DNA from 3 places in the Streptomyces sp. NPDC018693 genome. Region 3 is predicted to be linked to each of the others. Evidence: riboswitches for the same ligand, from Rfam matches in the RefSeq annotation. Region 3 holds a riboswitch; each other region holds the start of a gene.
What was found. A riboswitch is a leader RNA that binds a small molecule or an ion and turns the genes downstream of it on or off. The one in region 3 is predicted to bind cyclic di-AMP.

Region 1: linked by a shared signal. The riboswitch ahead of ACH5AC_RS33635 (M23 family metallopeptidase) and the one ahead of ACH5AC_RS25640 (transglycosylase family protein) in region 3 are both predicted to bind cyclic di-AMP.
Region 2: linked by a shared signal. The riboswitch ahead of ACH5AC_RS00815 (NlpC/P60 family protein) and the one ahead of ACH5AC_RS25640 (transglycosylase family protein) in region 3 are both predicted to bind cyclic di-AMP.

What each region holds. Positions count from the first base shown of each region.
Region 1 is NZ_JBIRZZ010000019.1:116,427-123,342, reverse strand. Features, by position in the region: gene ACH5AC_RS33650 (GNAT family N-acetyltransferase) at 1-2,738, opposite strand, end outside; gene ACH5AC_RS33645 (HPr family phosphocarrier protein) at 2,918-3,199, shown strand; gene ACH5AC_RS33640 (GntR family transcriptional regulator) at 3,404-4,099, opposite strand; gene ACH5AC_RS33635 (M23 family metallopeptidase) at 4,289-5,029, opposite strand; cyclic di-AMP (ydaO/yuaA leader) riboswitch at 5,043-5,209, opposite strand; gene ACH5AC_RS33630 (M16 family metallopeptidase) at 5,410-6,798, opposite strand; gene ACH5AC_RS33625 (M16 family metallopeptidase) at 6,795-6,916, opposite strand, start outside.
Region 2 is NZ_JBIRZZ010000001.1:158,886-165,801, forward strand. Features, by position in the region: gene ACH5AC_RS00795 (LuxR C-terminal-related transcriptional regulator) at 1-196, shown strand, start outside; gene ACH5AC_RS00800 (hypothetical protein) at 87-809, opposite strand; gene ACH5AC_RS00805 (NlpC/P60 family protein) at 983-2,056, opposite strand; gene ACH5AC_RS00810 (hypothetical protein) at 2,467-2,820, shown strand; gene ACH5AC_RS00815 (NlpC/P60 family protein) at 2,904-4,121, opposite strand; cyclic di-AMP (ydaO/yuaA leader) riboswitch at 4,130-4,301, opposite strand; gene pcrA (DNA helicase PcrA) at 4,554-6,916, shown strand, end outside.
Region 3 is NZ_JBIRZZ010000010.1:184,319-191,234, reverse strand. Features, by position in the region: gene ACH5AC_RS25650 (cytochrome P450) at 1-268, shown strand, start outside; gene ACH5AC_RS25645 (transglycosylase family protein) at 462-1,475, shown strand; cyclic di-AMP (ydaO/yuaA leader) riboswitch at 1,730-1,876, shown strand; gene ACH5AC_RS25640 (transglycosylase family protein) at 1,881-2,597, shown strand; gene eno (phosphopyruvate hydratase) at 2,919-4,199, shown strand; gene ACH5AC_RS25630 (septum formation initiator family protein) at 4,315-4,791, shown strand; gene ACH5AC_RS25625 (DUF501 domain-containing protein) at 4,819-5,358, shown strand; gene ACH5AC_RS25620 (exopolyphosphatase) at 5,355-6,296, shown strand; gene ACH5AC_RS25615 (NAD(P)/FAD-dependent oxidoreductase) at 6,743-6,916, shown strand, end outside.

The DNA of each region.
Region 1 (6,916 bases), on a different contig from region 3:
TCGCTCGTGGCCTCGGTGCCGAGGGTGAGGCCCTGTCCGCGCGCGAGCAGCCCGTCGATCTGCCGCGCGGCCCCCTTCTCGTCGATGTCCTCGAACTCCGGCACCTTCCCGGGATCCCCGGCCTCCCGCCGCCACTGCGCGTACTTCACGGCCTCGGCCAACGCCCGCACGGCCCGCTCGGCGGCAGGATAGGCGGGGATGAGGCGAGGACTGCCCGCCCGACCGCCATCGGACGACCCCGACTGCTGCACCCCTCCCGCTCCGGCACCGAACGACCCTGCCCCGCCCCCGACGGAGGACGGCCTTCCCTCGACTCCGACGGACGACGCCCCTGCCCCGGTCCCGACGACGGACGCCCCTCCCCCGGCCCCCGCAGCCGACGCCCCGCCCTCGGCCCCGACAGCAGACGCCCCGCCCCCGGCACCAACGGAGGACGACCCTGACCCAGCCCCGACGATGGACGCCTCTGCCCCAGACCCCGCAGCGGACGGCCCGCCCTCGGCCCCGACGACGGACGACCCTGACCCGGTCCGGACAGCGGACGGCCCTGACCCGGAACCCCCTGTCGTCGGTTCCCCTCCGGCTGCCACGGCGGACGGCCCTGCTTCGCCCGCTCCTGCGTCGGCCGCGCTCGCTTCCGCGCCCGCGGTGGACGGGGCGGCCTCCTCTCCCGCTCCCGAGGTGGACGGCCTTGCCTCCGCCTCCGCGCCCGCAGTGGACGACCCGGCCTCCACCTCGGCGCCCGCGCCCGTTCCCGCACTGGACGGCCCCGCTCCCGCGGTGGGCAGTCGTTCCGCAGGGCGGAACGGGTGGGCACCGCCCGCAGCGCCGGGTGACTTGGCATCGGGCTGTGGTGGCCCTCCCTTCGCGCCGGCCTGCGGTGCCGTGCTCGCCGCCGCCGACAACGCCCCCGCGAGCCCGCCCAGCTCCACGTGCACCACGAGCACCGGCTTCCCCGGCACCTCCTCGGCCGCCGACCGCAGCGCCTCCGCCAGCTCCGCGTCCCCCGGCGACGCCTCCCCGATCGCCGGTATCGCGGTCACCACGACCGCGTCGCACATGTCGTCGGCCAACGCACGCGACAGCGCCGCGTGGAAGTCGCCCGCCGACGCCTGCGTCGTCAGGTCCTGCGGCGGCTGGGGCCGCAGCCCGGCGGCGAGGCAGGCGTCGTACGTCAGCACCCCGAGCGACTCGGAGTTGCCCAGGATCGCCACGCGCGGCCCGGCGGGCAGCGGCTGCCGGGCGAGCAGCAGCCCCGTGTCGACGAGCTCCGTGATGGTGTCGACGCGGATCACACCGGCCTGCCTGAGCAGCGCGGACACCGTCGCGTGCGGCAGCCGTGTCGCCCGTACCGCGTGCCCCTGCGGCGCGGCGCCCTGCACGACGACAAGGGGCTTGGCCGCGGCCGTACGCCGGGCGAGGCGGGTGAACTTGCGCGGGTTGCCGATGGACTCCAGGTACATCAGGACGACGTCGGTGTCCGGGTCGTCGTACCAGTACTGCAGGACGTCGTTGCCGGAGACGTCCGCGCGGTTGCCGGAGGAGACGAAGGTCGACACGCCCGTGACGCCGGTGACGCCCCCGCCGCGCCGGTGCAGACGGGAGAGCAGGGCGATGCCGATGGCGCCGGACTGGGCGAACAGGCCGATCCGGCCGGGCCGGGGCAGCTCGGGGGCGAGGGAGGCGTTGAGGCTGACCTCGGGGGAGGTGTTGACGACGCCGAAGGCGTTGGGGCCGATGATCCGCATCCCGTACGCGCGCGCGTGCCGGACCAGCGCGCGCTGGCGCTCGCGGCCCTCGGGCCCGCTCTCGGCGTACCCGGCGGACACCACGACGAGCCCCTGCACGCCGTGCTCGCCGCACTCGGTGACGACCTCGGGCACATGCTCGGCGGGAACGGCGACGACGGCGAGGTCGACGGGGCCGTCGACCTCACGCACCGAGCGGTGGGCGGGCACGCCGTCGAGTTCCTTGAGGTTCTCGGGGAATGCCTTGTTCACGGCGTACAGGCGGCCGGTGAAGCCCGCCTCCCTGATGTTGCCGAGGATGCCGCGCCCCACGCCACCGGGCGCGCGGCCGGTGCCGACGACGGCGACCGAGCCGGGCGCGAGCAGCCGCCGCACGGAACGGGCCTCGGCGCGCTGCTCCCGCGCGCGCTGCACGGCGAGGGAGCGCTCGGTCGGTTCGAGATCGAACTCCAGGCGTACGACGCCGTCCTCGAAGCTGCGTTTCTGGGTGTACCCGGCGTCGGTGAACACCTTGATCATCTTGGTGTTGGCGGGCAGCACCTCGGCGGCGAACCGGCGGATGTCCCGCTCGCGGGCGACGGCCGCGATGTGTTCGAGCAGGGCGGAGGCGACCCCGCGACCCTGGTGGGCGTCCTGGACGAGGAAGGCGACCTCGGCCTCGTCGGCGGGCGCGGAGGCGGGCATGCCGTCGGGACCGATGCGGTCATAGCGTACGGTGGCGATGAACTCGCCGCCGATCGTGGCCGCGAGTCCCACCCGGTCCACAAAGTCGTGGTGCGTGAAGCGGTGGACGTCCTTGGCGGACAGGCGCGGGTAGGGCGCGAAGAAGCGGTAGTACTTCGACTCGTCCGACACCTGCTCGTAGAAGCTGACCAGGCGCTCGGCGTCGTCGACGGTGATCGGGCGGATGCGCGCGGTGCCGCCGTCGCGCAGCACCACGTCGGCTTCCCAGTGGGCGGGGTACTCCTGCCGGTCCGGCGCGCTTCGCATGGGGCCCAGAGTACGGCTCGCGTACGACAACGGCGCGGGACAATCTGTGGAGGACGTCCGTCGGGTCTAGGCCGAGGCCCGACGGTCACTCCCCCAGGGGCCGAACGACCCCTGGGGGCACGCGTCACGATGTGGAACACTGGTCTAGACAACCCTGAGAAACTGAAGGGCAGCATCACATGGCTGAGCGCCGCGTCAACGTCGGCTGGGCCGAGGGCCTTCACGCCCGCCCCGCCTCCATCTTCGTCCGGGCCGCCACGGCCGCAGGCGTCCCCGTGACGATCGCCAAGGCCGACGGCACCCCCGTCAACGCGGCCTCCATGCTGGCCGTGCTGGGCCTGGGCGCCCAGGGCGGCGAGGAGATCGTCCTCGCCTCGGACGCCGAGGGTGCGGACGTGGCCCTCGACCGTCTGGCGAAGCTGGTCTCCGAGGGTCTCGAGGAGCTTCCCGAGACCGTCTGAACCCGCCGCGAAGCCGCGTCGCCCGTCATCCCGGGAGGCGCGGCTTCGCCGTTTCCGCACCGCCTCACGGAATTACCCGGGCATACTCGATAACCGGCGTCCGGGCACGCGGAAGACGCGCGCCCTGAAATTCACGGCACGCACGGAAAAGGCAGCACAAATAGGCGTCCACCGAATATGCCCTCTTTGTATACGGCCCTTGTGTTAATGTCGCAGGCCGGACATGTTTACGGGATGTTGCGAAGTCCTCACACGGTCCGCGCGATCGCCGCCGCCGGAAAAGCGCAACCGGTGCGCGAGGTTCGCTCGCTCGGTGTGCAGCGCCGTGACCGCCCGCGCGCGCTCGCCGTCGCCGCGCGCCACCGCGTCCACGATCGCGCCGTGCTCGGCCCAGGCGTCCAGGGGACTGGCGGGGGCCTCCACGGCGTACATCCAGGCGATCTTGTGGCGCAGCTGGGTGAGCGTCGACGTCAGGGCGTGGCTGCCGGTGGCCTGGGCGAGCGTCTCGTGGAACCAGCCGCCCAGGGAGCGCAGATCCTCGCTGTTGCCCCGTCTGGCCCGCTCCTGTCCGAGCCGGACGAGCCCGCGCAGCACCTTCAGATGCGCCTCGGTACGCCGCTGGGCGGCCCGCGCGGCACCGAGCGGCTCCAGCAGCATGCGCATCTCCAGCAGGTCGGCGGCCTCCTGCTCGGTCGGTTCCGCGACGCACGCGCCCGCGTGCCGCCGGGTGACGACGAACCCCTCCGCCTCCAGGGTGCGCAGCGCCTCCCGCACGGGAACGCGGGAGACGCCGTAGCGGCGGGCGAGGAGTTCCTCGGTGAGCCGGCTGCCACGCTCGTAGACACCCGCGACGATGTCGTCCCGGATGGCCGTGCACACCGAGTGCGCCGGAATGCGCATGACCGACCTCCGCATTAATCCCCGTGAAACGTCGACGATTGACGTTGTGTTGAGCGACTCTAATGCAATGAGCCGCAATTTCCGATGGCGGGCCGGAATCCATGGATATTTTTTGGACAGCGGCGCATCCGAAACGACGAAAGCCCCGGCTCGGTGAGCCGGGGCCGTACGCGATGTCGCCGCGGGGCGTCAGACGTTCACGCCGTGCTTGCGGAGGTAGGCGACGGGGTCGATGTCCGAGCCGTACTCCGGGGTGGTGCGGGCCTCGAAGTGCAGGTGCGGTCCGGTGACGTTGCCGGTCGCGCCGGACAGGCCGATCCGCTGGCCGGGGACGACCTGCTGGCCGACCGACACACCGACGGACGACAGGTGGCCGTACTGGGTGTACGCGCCGTCGTTCATGCGGATCACGATCTGGTAGCCGTAGGCGCCGCCCCAGCCGGCCTCGACGACGGTGCCGGAGCCGACCGCGTGCACGGGTGTACCGCTCCCCGCGTGGAAGTCGACGCCGGTGTGGCTGCCGGAGGACCACACGGCGCCGCCCGCGCGGTAGCTGGTGGAGACATAGGAGCCGGTGACCGGCGGGACGAAGGCGTTGAGGCGTCGGCGCTCGGCCTCGCGCGCGGCACGGGCCTTGGCCTCTCGCTCCGCCTTGGCCTTGGCGGCCGCCCTCTGGCGCGCCTCCTCGACCTCTGCGGCCCGCTGCTGCGCCGCGGCCTGGTCCTCTATCTGCTCCGCCACGGCGTCGTTCACCGTGACGACGGGGATGAACCCGGTCTGCTCGGCGGAGGTCTCGGCGGCGAGGGCGGGGCTGGTCACGGTGGCCATGACGCCGGTGGTGGTGAGCGCCGCGACGCCCGCCGCGCGGGCCGTGCCGCGCTGCAGCCGGCTGGGGCGACGGTGCTTCCCGGTGGCGCAGGTGAACGCCATGAAGTCGAGCGGTCCTTTCCTTCCCTCTCGCCTACCGGGTTAGCTGACGGGTTCGGAGCAGGAAGGTCTCCTACGGACCCCCTCACTACCGCGCGGGCGTCCGATTCACCCCAGGGACTGCCGATTTGGGTCCCCGGCTCCCCTGGCTCGCGCCGTACGGGGACTCGGCGATGGCTGTCCGGTGCCGCGGGCGCGGCGCACTGCCTGACGAACAGCCCGGACGACGCTAGAGGGGCCCGCCTTCGATTCCCAAACGGAACGGGGCTTTTGTAGCGCATCCCACAGGGCAGACAGGCAATCTCTCTCCCAATTCGGACATGGCGGGGCCCTGGTGACGCTTCGGTACACCAGGGCCCCACGCGCGCGTGCGTCGTTCGCGGCTACTCCGCCGGTACGACCTTCACCTCGCCGATACCGAGGGCCTCGACCGGCTCCTTGATCTGCGCGGCGTCGCCCACCAGGACGGTCACCAGGCGGTCCACCGGGAAGGCGCTCACGGCGGCGGCGGTGGCCTCGACCGTGCCGGTGGCGGCGAGCTGCTGGTAGAGCGTCGCCTGGTAGTCGTCGGGCAGGTGCTGCTCGACCTGGTCGGCCAGCGTGCCGGCGACGGCGGCGGCGGTCTCGTACTTCAGCGGGGCCACCCCGACGAGGTTCTGCACGGCGACGTCGCGCTCGGCGTCGGTCAGACCCTCCGCGGCGAGGGTGCGCAGCACCGCCCACAGGTCCGCCAGGGCGGGACCGGTGTTGGGGGTGTCGACCGAGCCGCTGATGGCGAGCATCGCCGCACCCGAACCGTCGGGGGCGGAGCGCAGCACCTGGCCGAAGGCGCGCACGCCGTAGGTGTAGCCCTTCTCCTCGCGCAGCACGCGGTCCAGGCGGGAGGTGAGGGTGCCGCCCAGGCAGTACGTGCCGAGCACCTGGGCGGGCCACACGCGGTCGTGCCGGTCGGGGCCGACGCGGCCGATGAGCAGCTGTGTCTGGACGGCGCCGGGACGGTCCACGATGATCACCCGTCCGGTGTCGTCGGCGGTCACCGGCGGCACCGGGCGCGGTGTGGCCGCGGAGCCCGTCCAACTGCCCAGGGTCTCGCCGAGGAGCGCGGGCAGGTCGACGCCGGTGAGGTCGCCGACGACCACGGCGGTGGCCGTGGCGGGGCGGACGTGCCGGTCGTAGAAGGCGCGGACGGCGCCGGAATCGATGGCCTCGACCGTCTCCGCGGTCCCCTGGCGCGGGCGCGACATGCGGGCGTCGGCCGGGAACAGCTCCTTGGAGAGTTCCTTGGCGGCGCGCCGGGACGGGTTGGCCAGCTCGTGCGGGATCTCGTCGAGGCGGTTGCGCACCAGGCGCTCGATCTCGCTGTCGGCGAACGCGGGCGCCCTGAGGGCGTCGGCGAGCAGCCCGAGCCCCTTGGGCAGGCGTGAGACCGGTACCTCCAGGCTGAGCCGGACGCCGGGGTGGTCGGCGTGCGCGTCGAGGGTGGCGCCGCAGCGCTCCAGCTCGGCGGCGAACTCCTCGGCGGAGTACTTGTCGGTGCCCTCGGAGAAGGCCCGCGCCATGATCGTGGCGACGCCGTCGAGGCCGGCCGGCTCGGCTTCCAGGGGCGCGTCCAGGAGGACCTCGACGGCGACGAGCTGCTGGCCGGGGCGGTGGCAGTGCAGCACGGTCAGGCCGTTGTCCAGCGTGCCGCGCTCGGGGGCCGGGAACGCCCAGGGCTTGGCCTCGCCCGCCCGCGGCTGGGGGTGGAACTCCATCGTGGCGAGCTCGGTCACTTGGCCCTCTCCTCATGGTCGTCGGCTTCCACGGTGGCCGCGGACTCCGGGTCTTCGGTGCCCGCCACGTCCTCGACGTGCTCCGGGGCGAGCGGCTCGTAGACGAGCACCGCGCGGT
Region 2 (6,916 bases), on a different contig from region 3:
CCTCGACCGGCTCACCCAGCGGGAGCGTGAGGTACTGCGCCTCATCGCCCGCGGCTATGCGTACAAGGAGATCGCCAAGCAGCTGTTCATCTCGGTGAAGACGGTCGAGTCCCATGTGTCGGCGGTGCTGCGCAAGCTCCAGCTGTCCAACCGTCATGAGCTGACCCGCTGGGCGACGGCCCGGCGCCTGGTCTGACCGGCGCGGCGCCCAGGGCACGCAGCGCCCAGCGGTAGTGCCGTACCGCGTTGATCGCGCCGATCAGGCCGGTCAGCCACAGGATGGTGCCGATGCCCATGCCGAGGGCGGCGCGGGCGTAGGTCGTGCGGTCGGGGGCCGTGCCGGCGGAGGTGAAGGCCGCCCAGAGGCCGATCGCGCCGAGGGTGAAGGAGGACAGCAGCCAGAAGAGGCTGAGGCCGGGGGAGCGGAGGCGGGCGTCGGTCTGCGGGTGGCGGTCCAGGGCGAGCCAGGCGTCGAGGAGCCGACGCGTCTGGTGGTCGCGGCGGATGGCGCGTGTGACGGCGACGACGGACGGGGTGAGCGCGGCGAGGCCGAGCAGCGCGAAGAGCGGGCCGAGGAGGAGGCCCGTCGGGTCCCTCTCCTCGAACTGCTGGAGCGGCAGCACCAGCAGAGCCCAGCCGATGATCGCGGCGAGGGCCAGCAGCCACAGCAGGAACACCCGGTGCACGCCGAGGCTCCGGCGGCGCAGCTCCTCCAGCACCCAGGCCCGGTCGGCGAGCAGCGCGGCCCGGTCCGGCCACACGCGGAAGTGCGGCGGGGGAGGGGGCGGCGGCAGCGTGGAGCTCGGCATCGGGACTCTCTCGCGGGGCGGGGGCGCGGTGGGACGGGGCGGGACGGTCGTGACGCTACCGTGCCACCGGACCATGATCGTGCCATGGCCGCCGCCTCGGGTGGGCCGCCGCGGGCTCCGGCCGCCACCCGAACGGACCCCGCCACAGCGGCACTTGAGGGGGGCCTGCCGGTTCACACCACCCGTGTCGCCCCGGCGAACGGCATCTCGTCGAGCGGAGCCACGCGGACAGAGGAGGAGGGGTTCGGGGCGTGGATCATCATGCCGTTGCCGATGTAGAGGCCCACATGGCTGATGCCGGAGTAGAAGAACACCAGGTCACCGGGGAGGAGTTCGGAGCGGGAGACGCGGCGGCCGGCGTCGATCTGGGCGTAGGTGGTGCGGGGCAGGGAGATTCCGGCGGAGCGGTAGGCGGCCTGGATGAGTCCGGAGCAGTCGAAGGCGTTCGGGCCGGTCGCGCCCCAGACATAGGGGCTGCCGATCTTGGACTGGGCGTATGCGATGGCCGCCGCCGTACGGGAGTTGGGGGCCTGCGTGGTGGCCGCTGCGGGGGCCCGCAGGCTGTCGCGCGGCCCGCTCGACGAGTCCCGTGAGGCGCGGCCGTCGGCGCCGCTGCCGCCCGCGATCCGGGCCTGTTCCTCGGCGGTCAGCCGGGACAGCAGCTGTCGGGCGGTGTCCAGCTTGCCGGTGATCGTCTCCTTCTGCTGCCGCAGCTCCGTCTGGCGCGACCGGAGCGAGTCCAGCTCGATACGGGCGGCGCCGCGCAACTGCTCGATCTCCCGCAGCTCCTCGCGTACGCGGGCGACGGCGGCGGACTGCCGGTCGTTGGCGCGTTCGGCGAAGGCGGCGCCGTCGAGGTAGCGGTCGGGGTTGTCGGAGAGCGCCAGCTGCATGGCCGGGTCGAGCCCGCCGGCGCGGTACTGCGCCGCCGCCATGGAACCCAGCGCCTCCCGAGCCGAGTTGAGCCGATGCTCCTTGCGCGCCGCCTCGTCCCGCAGTGTCTTGAGGCGCTGCTCGGCCTGCTGTGCCTTCTCCTTGGCGCCGTTGTACTTCTCGGTGGCGGCCTCCGCCTCCTGGTACAGCTGGTCCACCTTGGCCTTGACCTGCGCGGGGGTCGGGGCCGGCGCGGCGTGCCCGGTGCCGTCGAAGGCGGTCGCGGTCGCCGCGCCCGCGAGGGCGAAGGTCGCCGCGGTACGGGCCGTATTGCCGCTGAGCGAGCGCTGTCGGGACTTGCGGTGCGCTGCCACGTGGGACTGCACGTCCTTTCGTACGACCGCCTCGGTACGAGGAGTGTCGATGTGTCCGGCGACGCCCCGCACGGGGGGAGTGGGGCGCCGCCGGACCCTCGGCGGTGGCGTCCGGCTGCCGCCCCTGGCCCGGGCGGCGGTGGGGAGCCGGTCACCTGGGGCAGGACGCTAGGCCCGGTGATGTCGGCTTGGTAACGCGATGTGTGGAAATGACATGAGTGGACCGCACCGTGGCCGCATGTGATCACGGTGGCGTGTCGAGGGTGACGACTTGGCGCGACGCGCTGACCGAAGCGGGGAATGCGGGGCTGCTGGGAACGGCGGGCTGCTAGGGGGTGCCTATGTGCGGGCTCACACAAGGGTGGGCCGGTGTCGGAGGAGACCCACCCGGCTGATTAGCATCCGGCCTCATGGACGTACTCATCCATCTCTTCGTCGGCCTGCACATCATCGGCATCGGCGCGCTCCTCGGCGGCTTCCTCACCCAGATGAAGGCGATGGGCGAGGGCACCGCCCGCTTCGTCCCCGCGATGCTGCACGGCGCGGCCACCATGCTGATCACCGGCGTTGTCCTGGTCGGCCTCAACCAGTCGGAATACGGACACGTCAACAACGTCAAGATCGGCGTGAAGCTGGCGCTGCTGATCGTGATCCTCGGGCTGGTGTACGTCCAGCGCGACGAGGAGAAGGTGGACAAGCGGTTGTTCGGCCTGGTCGGGCTACTGACCACGGCGAACATCTTCATCGCCGTGCTGTGGACCTGACCGGGCCGCGCCCGTACCGCCGCAGCTGATCCGCGCGCGTGCGGCGCACAAGCCACCGCACGCGCGCGTACGTGCGTGCCCGGTTACGCCGGGCGGACGACGCTGTGGATCGATGACTCGCCGTCGTAGTAGATCGACTCCTCGCGGACGTACGCGCCCGGCTTGGGGGCGTGGATCATCATGCCGTTGCCGATGTAGAGGCCGACGTGGCTGATGTCGTCGTAGAAGAAGACGAGGTCACCGGGCTGGGCGTTGGAGAGGGAGACCGTGGTGCCGGCGTTGACCTGGTCCCAGGTGGTGCGGGGCAGGGTGACGCCGGCGGCCTTCCAGGCGGCCTGGGTGAGGCCGGAGCAGTCGTAGGAGTCGGGGCCGGTGGCTCCCCAGACGTACGGCTTGCCGATCTGGGCGCGGGCGAAGGCGAGGGCCTTCTCGGCCTTGGTGGCGTACGAGGAGTCGGTGGACGTGGAGCCGGTGGAGGTGGAGTCCGAGGCAGAGGTAGAGGTAGAGGTAGAGGTAGAGCCTGAGGAGGTCGATGTGCTGCTCTCCTGCTGGGCCGCTTCCTGGGCCGCCGCCTCGCGGGCCGCCTGTTCCTCCGCCTGCCGCTTGGCCAGCTCGGCGGCCTTGCGGGCGGCCTCCTCCTGCTTCTGGCGCTCGATCTCGGCCAGCCGGGCCTTCTCCTCCGCCGTCAACTCCGCCAGCAGCACGCGCGCGTCGCTGAGCTTCTTCTGGACGGTGGCTTTGGCGGTCTTGAGCTCGTTCTGGGTCTCGGTGAGGGCCTGGAGGCTCTGGGTGGCCTCCTGGCGCTTCTTCATCGTCTCCGACTGCTCGGTGAAGTAGTCGTCGACCGCGCTCTTCTGGCGGTCGGTCAGACGGCTCATCAGCTGCGCCGTGTCGAAGTAGTCCTGTGCGGACTCCGCGAGCAGGAAGGTCGCCGTGTCGGGCACGACGGCGCCGGTGCGGTACTGGGCGGCGGCGAAGGACCCCAGCTTCTCCCGCGCCTGGTTGAGCCGCTGGGTGCGCTGGGCGACGTCGTCCAGGAGGCTGTCGACCTGCTTGCGCTGCTTGGCCGTCTTCTCCTTGGCGGCGTTGTACTTCTCTGTCGCCGACTCCGCCTGGCGGTAGAGATCGTCGACCTTCTTCTCGACCTCCTCCAGGCTGGGCCTGTCGTCGTCGGAGGGTGCGGCGTTCGCCGTCTGGGAGAGCAGGGCCACGGAGGTCAGAGCGGCGGTGGCGAGGGCGGGGGTGCGTATCCCGGCCACGCGCGTGCCGCCGAAGCGCGGCTTGCGGTGCTGCGACGCCAAGGGAGGCGACTCCTTCCATGTTCCGCCTACCGAGTTAGCTGTCGGGTTCGGGCGGATGGTTCGGAAGGGTTGCCCTACGGCTCGTCCCCGCAGGGGAGTCGTGCCGATTCACCCCAAGGTCGGTGGGTCCCCGGCTCCGGCTGCCGCGAGGGGGCGCGCCGGACTCGGCGGAGGCCGCGCGGCCCGGCGACGTTCGCCGGTGGGTGTCGTACGGCCTGCCCGGCACGGTAGCCAACTCGTGTGGCCCCTGTGAAGGTTGATGGGTGATATGCCCGATACATTTCCGTGACCTTTTTCGGGCGGCTCCGGACGGTGACAGCGGTGCCCCTCAGGGTGAGGTGAGGAGCCTCACCCACGGATCCTCGCCCGGATCCCGGGATGTTCCCGGGACGGCGGCCGGTTGTCAGTGGGGAGCCCTAGACTCGGAGAGCGATGAGCAGCCTCTTTGACGACAGCTTCCTGGCGGACCTCCAGGCCCCCCGCGGGCACGGGGAGGAGCCCCCGCCGCCGCCCGAGGACGATCACGCTCCGGAGCCGATTCCGGACGATCTGTTCGGCGGGAAGTTCGACGTGCCCCCGGACCGGGACGCCTACTATCGCGACGGCGCCCCGCGCCCCGCCCTGGACGCCGCCGCCCTGGTCGAGGGGCTCAACGAGAACCAGCGCGCCGCCGTCGTGCACTCCGGCACCCCACTGCTCATCGTCGCCGGCGCCGGCTCGGGCAAGACCCGTGTGCTCACCCACCGCATCGCCCATCTGCTCGCCGACCGGAATGTGCACCCCGGCCAGATCCTCGCGATCACCTTCACCAACAAGGCCGCGGGTGAGATGAAGGAGCGCGTCGAGCAGCTCGTCGGCCCGCGTGCGAACGCGATGTGGGTCATGACGTTCCACAGCGCGTGCGTGCGCATCCTGCGCCGCGAGAGCAAGAAGCTCGGCTTCACCTCGTCGTTCTCGATCTACGACGCCACCGACTCCAAGCGCCTGATGGCCCTGGTCTGCCGCGACCTGGACCTCGACCCCAAGCGCTTCCCGCCCAAGTCCTTCAGCGCCAAGATCAGCAACCTGAAGAACGAACTGATCGACGAGGAGGACTTCGCCGCCCAGGCGTCCGACGGCTTCGAGAAGACCCTCGCCCAGGCGTACGCGCTGTACCAGTCCCGCCTCCGCGAGGCCAACGCGCTCGACTTCGACGACCTGATCATGACGACGGTCAACCTGCTGCGCGCCTTCCCGGACGTCGCCGAGCACTACCGCCGCCGATTCCGGCACGTCCTGGTCGACGAGTACCAGGACACCAACCACGCCCAGTACGCGCTCGTGCGCGAACTCGTCGGCACCAGCGAGCACCCCGTCGACGTACCCCCCAGCGAGTACGACGTCCCGCCCGCCGAGCTGTGCGTCGTGGGCGACGCCGACCAGTCGATCTACGCCTTCCGCGGCGCGACCATCCGCAACATCCTCCAGTTCGAGGAGGACTACCCGGACGCGACGACGATCCTGCTGGAGCAGAACTACCGCTCCACCCAGACGATCCTCTCCGCCGCCAACGCGGTCATCGAGCGCAACGAGTCCCGCCGCCCCAAGAACCTGTGGACCAACGCGGGCGCGGGCGCGCGCATCACCGGCTATGTCGCCGACACCGAGCACGACGAGGCGCAGTTCGTCGCCGACGAGATAGACCGCCTGGTCGACGCGGGCGAGACGAAGGCCGGCGACGTCGCCGTCTTCTACCGCACCAACGCCCAGTCCCGTGTCTTCGAAGAGGTCTTCATCCGCGTCGGTCTGCCCTACAAGGTCGTCGGTGGCGTCCGCTTCTACGAGCGCAAGGAGGTCCGGGACGTCCTGGCCTACCTGCGGGTGCTCGCCAACCCGGAGGACTCCGTCCCGCTGCGCCGCATCCTCAACGTGCCCAAGCGCGGCATCGGCGAGCGCGCCGAAGCGATGATCGACGCACTGAGCCAGCGCGAGAAGATCAGCTTCCCGCAGGCACTCAAGCGCGTCGACGAGGCGTACGGCATGGCCGCGCGGTCCACCAACGCGGTCAAGCGGTTCAACGCGCTCATGGAGGAGCTGCGCACGGTCGTCGAGTCGGGCGCCGGCCCGGCGACGGTTCTCGAGGCCGTGCTGGAGCGCACCGGCTACCTCGCCGAGCTGCAGGCGTCCACCGACCCGCAGGACGAGACCCGCATCGAGAACCTCCAGGAGCTGGCCGCCGTGGCCCTGGAGTTCGAGCAGGAGCGCGGGGAGGGTGAGCAGAGCACGCTGGCCGACTTCCTGGAACAGGTCGCCCTGGTCGCCGACTCCGACCAGATCCCCGACGAGGACGAGGACGGCTCCGGTGTCATCACCCTGATGACTCTGCACACCGCCAAGGGCCTGGAGTTCCCGGTGGTCTTCCTCACCGGCATGGAGGACGGCGTCTTCCCGCACATGCGCGCCCTCGGTCAGACCAAGGAGCTGGAGGAGGAACGCCGCCTGGCCTACGTCGGCATCACGCGTGCGCGTGAGCGGCTGTACCTCACCCGTTCGGCGGTGCGCAGCGCCTGGGGGCAGCCGTCGTACAACCCGCCCTCCCGATTCCTGGAGGAGATCCCGCCCACGCATGTGGACTGGAAGCGCACCGGTGCCACCCTGGCGCCGCCGACCGCGGGCGTGGCGGCCTCGCTGTCGTCGTCGCGCTCCCGCTCCTCGGCGTCGGGCGCGTCCGGCTTCGCCACGCGCCGCACCGGCGAGAAGCCGGTGGTCGCCCTGGCCGTCGGCGACCGCGTCACCCATGACCAGTTCGGCCTGGG
Region 3 (6,916 bases):
CGACCGTGACCCGGACCGCTTCACCGACCCCGACACGCTCGACCTCTCCCGCCGCGACAACCAGCACCTGGGCTACGGCCACGGCATCCACTACTGCCTCGGCGCCCCGCTCGCCCGGCTGGAGGGCCAGACCGCCCTGGCCACCCTCCTCACCCGCCTGCCGGACCTGCGCCTGGACGCCGACCCGGCCGAGCTGCGGTGGCGCGGCGGGCTCATCATGCGCGGACTGCGCACACTGCCGGTCAGCTTCACACCGCCTCAGATGTGAATGACAGTCACTGCCTCGGCGGTGCCTTCACCGTGGCAAACATGACGCACCCTCACCTCTGTGATCTTCACGTGATCTGCGCGGCATGAACTTGTGACAAGTGATCGTCTGCCTATACGTTCACTCGTCAACGCGGTTGGGTAAGCAGCGCATCCGCCGCGCCGGTCACCACTGTCTCGAGAAAGGCCCCCGCATGCTCTCCGGGAACGGTCGTCACCGTCGCCCCCGCCAGGCCCCGGCGCTCCTCGTCGCGGCCGGAGTGACCGGGTCCGCCATCGCCATCCCGCTGCTGGGCGCGTCCGGCGCGAGCGCGGCCGACGGCACGGTCTGGGACAAGGTGGCGGAGTGCGAGACCGGTGGTTCCTGGAGCGCCGACGAGGGCAACGGCGAGTACGGCGGCCTGAGCCTCACCCAGGACGACTGGGAGGCGTACGGCGGTCTCGACTACGCGCCCAGTGCCGACCAGGCCAGCCGCAAGCAGCAGATAGCCGTCGCCCAGAAGCTGCTCGCCGAGAAGGGGGTCGGCGCCTGGGGCACCTGCGGGCTGACCGCCGGGCTCACCAAGGCGAACGGCACGGTCGCCGTGGACACCGGCCTCCCTCAGGGCGCCCTGACCGGCACCGGCCTCTCGGACTCCTCCAAGAGTTCGACCGGCGGGACATCGAGCTCCTCTGGTTCCTCCAGCCCGTCCGACTCGTCCGGTTCCTCCAGTTCCTCCGGTTCCTCCGCTGTGTCCACGTCTCCGTCCGTCGGCCCGTCCACCGGTGCGTCCGCCGAGACGTCCACCGACTCGTCGCCTTCGACCCCTTCTTCCGGTACGACTGACAGCTCCGCAAAGTCCGATACGTCCGCCCCCGCCGACCCTGGAGTGGAGGGCGCTCAGGCGGCCGACGGCTCACCTACGGTCACCGCCGATGGGGAGAAGTCGGACAACTCGGGGCAGAGTGTGGGTTCCTGGAGCCTCGTCGACACCGGTGCGCTCGGCACCGGCCGCCACCGTGGCGCCCCCGCCGAGGAGTCGGCGGGGTCCGGGGAGTCCGCGAGCGACGCGTATGTCGTCCGCGACGGCGACACCCTCGCCTCCATCGCCGACTCCCTTGACGTCACCGGCGGATGGCGCGGCCTCTATGACGGCAACAAGGATGTCATCGGCCCCGACCCGAGCCATATCGTCCCCGGTCAGACCCTGTCCGTCGGTAGCGAATAGGGCGAAAACGCGCGGGAGTTCACGCCCCACTTCACTCCGGAATGTCCGGTTTGGCGAAAGTGTGGGATGAGTCTCAGAAGCCCTGATCGTCTTTGAAATTCGGCGGATCGCGTGTCTACGGTCATGACCGCTCGGCAATCCGAGCCCCGGCCGCCGCAACGCCGAATCCTGCCAGTGGCAGCCCGGGAACAGTCGTCGCGTCCAGCGCCGTCGGCAGGAGCGGGGGACCCAAGGTAAGTGCCGGTCCCGGCAGTTGAGGGATCTCGCCCGAGAGATCGGGGAGACCTCACCGCCGGATCCGGCTAGGGGTGAAGCCACACCTCCCAGCAGGGGGGAGTGGCCGGGCAACTCAACCGGCCCGAACCCGACAGCTCACCTCGCAGGCGTCGGTGAGGGGATCGATCCATGCTGTTCTCCGGCAAGGGCAAGCACCGTCGTCCGTCCAAGGCCAGCCGCGCAGTCGCCGTCGCCGGCGTCACCGCCGCCGCCGTCGCCGCCCCGCTGATGGCATCCGGCAGCGCCTCCGCCGCCACAGCGGCCGAGTGGGACGCCGTCGCCCAGTGCGAGTCCGGCGGCAACTGGTCCATCAACACCGGCAACGGCTACTACGGCGGTCTGCAGTTCTCCGCCTCCACCTGGGCCGCGTACGGCGGCACGCAGTACGCCGCCCGCGCCGACCTCGCCACCAAGGCGCAGCAGATAGAGATCGCCGAGAAGGTCCTCGCGGGTCAGGGCAAGGGCGCCTGGCCGCACTGCGGCGTCGGCCTGTCGAGCACCCCGTACTCCGGCGGCTCCAGCTCCTCGAACACGAGCACCGGCACCACCGGCCGCTCCACCGAGCAGCAGAGCACCAACCGCTCCACCGAGCGCCCGGCCACCCAGAGCCAGCAGACGCAGAAGACCCAGAAGACCCAGAAGAGCCAGAAGACGGTCACCACCCCGACCGGCAAGAAGGTCAAGAAGGGCGACGGCGAGTACAAGGTCGTCAAGGGCGACACCCTCAGCGGTATCGCCGAGAAGCACGGTGTCGAGGGCGGCTGGCAGAAGCTGTTCGAGCTGAACAAGGACGTCGTCGAGGACGCCGACCTCATCTACCCGGGCCAGCAGCTTCACCTGAAGTGACAAGCGGGCTCGTATGCTCCCCGCCCCGGCGCGTTCTTCCCCCGTGCGCGCCGGGGCGGGGTTTTTCTCGCCCGTTTCCCCGCCCGTGTCCCCGACTGTTTCTCCGCCCGTGTCCCCGACTGTTTCTCCGCCCGGTTCCCCGCCCGTTTCCTCGCCCACTGTTCACCCGCCCTTTGTTCCGCGCGGGAACAATGGGTACCGTCAGACCTTGTCCACGGGACGGTCGGTCGGCTGGCCGATGGCCCGGAGACGGTTAGGCTCTAGTCGCAAGGCTCACGTGGCCCCGCACTTCCAGCGTCACATCCCAAGAAGGAGATGCTCGTGCCGTCCATCGACGTCGTCGTAGCCCGGGAAATCCTGGACTCCCGAGGCAACCCCACGGTCGAGGTCGAGGTCGGCCTCGACGACGGCAGCACGGGTCGTGCCGCCGTCCCGTCCGGCGCCTCCACCGGCGCCTTCGAGGCCATCGAGCTCCGCGACGGTGACCCGGGCCGCTACCTGGGCAAGGGTGTCGAGAAGGCCGTCCTCGCCGTCATCGAGCAGATCGGCCCGGAGCTGGTCGGTTACGACGCCACCGAGCAGCGCCTGATCGACCAGGCCATGTTCGATCTGGACGCCACCGACAACAAGGGCTCCCTCGGCGCCAACGCCATCCTCGGCGTCTCCCTCGCCGTCGCCCACGCCGCCTCCGAGGCCAGCGACCTCCCCCTCTTCCGCTACCTGGGCGGCCCGAACGCGCACCTGCTGCCGGTGCCGATGATGAACATCCTGAACGGCGGCTCGCACGCCGACTCCAACGTGGACATCCAGGAGTTCATGATCGCCCCGATCGGCGCGGAGTCGTTCTCCGAGGCCCTGCGCTGGGGCGCCGAGGTCTACCACACCCTGAAGAAGGTCCTGAAGAACAAGGGCCTGGCCACCGGCCTCGGTGACGAGGGCGGCTTCGCCCCGAACCTCGGCTCCAACCGCGAGGCCCTCGACCTCATCCTGGAGGCCATCCAGGAGGCCGGCTACACCCCCGGCGAGCAGATCGCCCTGGCGCTCGACGTCGCCGCGTCCGAGTTCTACAAGGACGGCGTGTACGTCTTCGAGGGCAAGAACCGCTCCGCCGCCGAGATGACGGAGTACTACGCCGAGCTGGTCGAGGCGTACCCGCTGGTCTCCATCGAGGACCCGCTGTTCGAGGACGACTGGGAGGGCTGGAAGACCATCACCGCCAAGCTCGGTGACAAGGTCCAGCTCGTCGGCGACGACCTGTTCGTCACCAACCCGGAGCGCCTGGCCCGTGGTATCGAGGAGGGCGCCGCCAACGCCCTGCTGGTGAAGGTGAACCAGATCGGCTCCCTCACCGAGACCCTGGACGCCGTCGAGCTGGCCCAGCGCAACGGCTTCAAGTGCATGATGTCCCACCGCTCCGGCGAGACCGAGGACGTGACCATCGCCGACCTCGCCGTCGCCACCAACTGCGGCCAGATCAAGACCGGCGCCCCGGCCCGCTCCGAGCGCGTGGCCAAGTACAACCAGCTGCTGCGCATCGAGGAGATCCTCGACGACGCCGCGGTGTACGCAGGCCGCAGCGCCTTCCCGCGCTTCAAGGGCTGACGGCCTCGTAGGAGGCCCTCGTACACCCTCGTAGGAAGCGTCGTACGTACGTCCCCGTACGCGGTCCCGTACCGTGTGCGGGGACGTACGCACGTGTGAACGGGAGGCGGGGCACATGGCCGTGAAGGACCGGGACCGGTTCTCCACCGCGACCAGACTGCGGCTGCTCGGCGAGCAGACCGCGGCCCGTGTCTACCGCTCGCAGACCCGTCGGCAGGCCCGCCGCTCCCGGCTCACCGGGCGGGCGGCACTGCTCGCCATGGTGCTGTGCTCGCTGATCGTGGCCCTCGCGTACCCGATGCGGCAGTACGTCTCCCAGCGCGCCGAGATCGCCGACCTGCAGCGGGAGCGGCAGGAGGCCGAGGCCCGGGTGGAGCGGCTGCGCGACCTCAAGGCGCGCTGGCAGGACGACGCGTACGCCGAGCAGCAGATCCGGCTGCGGCTGCACTATGTGATGCCCGGGGAGACCGGGTTCGTGGTGATCGACCCGGACGCGGCCCGGCAGGCGCGCGCGGATCTCGGGGCGGCGGACCGCCCCTGGTACTCGAACGTCTGGGACGGGGTCGACAAAGCCGACGCCTCTGACCAGTGAACCGACAGAGAGAATCTTCCACAGGCAATGGACACACCCCCGCCGACCACTGAGCGCACCGAGCCCACCGACGCCGATGTCGCCGCCTTCGAGCAGCAGCTCGGGCGGCCGCCGCGCGGGCTGCGTGCCATCGCGCACCGGTGCCCCTGCGGTCAGCCGGACGTCGTCGAGACGGCGCCGCGCCTGCCCGACGGCACACCCTTCCCGACGCTGTACTACCTGACGTGCCCCAAGGCGAACTCCGCCATCGGCACGCTGGAGGCGAACGGCGTGATGAAGGAGATGACGGCCCGTCTGGCGGCCGACCCGGAGCTGGCCGCGGCGTACCGGGCCGCGCACGAGGACTACATCCGGCGGCGGGACGAGATCGAGGAGCTGAAGGGCTTCCCCAGCGCCGGCGGCATGCCGGACCGGGTGAAGTGCCTGCACGTCCTCGTGGCCCACTCCCTGGCCGCCGGGCCGGGTGTGAACCCGCTCGGCGACGAGGCGCTGGCGATGCTGCCGCAGTGGTGGCGCAAGGGGTCGTGCGTGACGCTTCCTCAGGAGACCGGGGAGGCGGGCCAGTGACCCGCGTCGCCGCCGTCGACTGTGGTACGAACTCGATCCGCCTGTTGGTCGCGGACCTGGACCCCGGGACGGGTGAACTGGTCGACCTGGACCGCCGGATGACGATCGTGCGGCTCGGACAGGGCGTCGACCGCACGGGCCGGCTTGCGCCCGAGGCACTGGAACGGACGTTCGCGGCGTGCCGGGAGTACGCCGCGGTGATCAAGGAGTACGGGGCCGAGCGGCTGCGTTTCGTGGCCACCTCCGCCTCCCGGGACGCCGAGAACCGGGACGAGTTCGTGCGCGGGGTGCTGGACATCCTGGGTGTCGAGCCGGAGGTGATCAGCGGCGGGCAGGAGGCCGAGTTCTCCTTCACGGGAGCCACCAGGGAGCTGGCCGGGCGGGACCATCTGGACAAGCCGTATCTGGTGGTGGACATCGGCGGCGGGTCGACGGAGTTCGTCGTCGGGGACGACCATGTGCGGGCCGCCCGGTCCGTCGACGTCGGCTGTGTGCGGATGACGGAGCGGCACCTGGTCGTGGACGGCGCCGTCACCGACCCGCCGTCCGCCGAGCAGATCGCGGCCATGCGCGCCGACATCGCCGCCGCCCTCGACCTCGCCGAGGAGAGCGTCCCGCTGCGTGAGGCGCGCACCCTGGTGGGGCTGGCGGGGTCCGTCACCACCGTCTCCGCGATCGCCCAGAACCTGCCCGCGTACGACTCCTCGGCCATCCACCACTCCCGGGTGTCCGTCGAGCGGGTCCGTGAGATCACCGAGTGGCTGCTGCGCTCCACGCACGCCGAGCGCGCGGCGATCGGCTCGATGCATCCGGGCCGGGTGGACGTGATCGCGGCGGGCGCGCTGGTGCTGCTGTCGATCATGGAGCGGATCGGCGCGGCGGAGGTCGTGGTGAGCGAGCACGACATCCTCGACGGGATCGCCTGGTCCGTGGCGTAGCTCTCTTTTGTTACTGACAGGTAGCTCTCCGCTGAGCAGGCGAGATAGCGTTTGAGCGGCCCCGGGGGGGGGCTTTCGGGGCCGCTCCGCGACGCTCCGCCGGAAAAGTTCGTGAAGTTCTTCACAAGGAAATCGGCCCTCCTGGGTCACCAGGCGGGGCCGGTTGACCCTTCCGGGGGCTCGGCGCCTGTGTGAACGTGTTCAAAACGAGGGGACAGCGACGGTGCGCGGCGGCGCCGTCAGGGTGATCCAGGACCGCCTCACGGCGGTGCAGAACCCCCGGAGAGGCAGCTCACGCGGCATTGACAACGGCCCGCCAGGCATGCGGGTTCCCGGTCGGCACCATGATCTGGATCACGCGGGCCGCGGAGGATAGCACACACCCTGCCGAAGCTTGTGAAGGGGCGCACGAGCCACCCCCCTGAGGCGGGTGGATACTCGATGGCATGAGCACCACGGAGCGTCCCAGGATCCTCGTAGTAGGCGGTGGGTACGTAGGCCTGTACGCAGCTCGGCGCATCCTGAAGAAGATGCGCTACGGAGAGGCGACCGTCACGGTCGTCGACCCCCGGTCGTACATGACCTACCAGCCCTTCCTCCCCGAAACCGCCGCCGGCAAC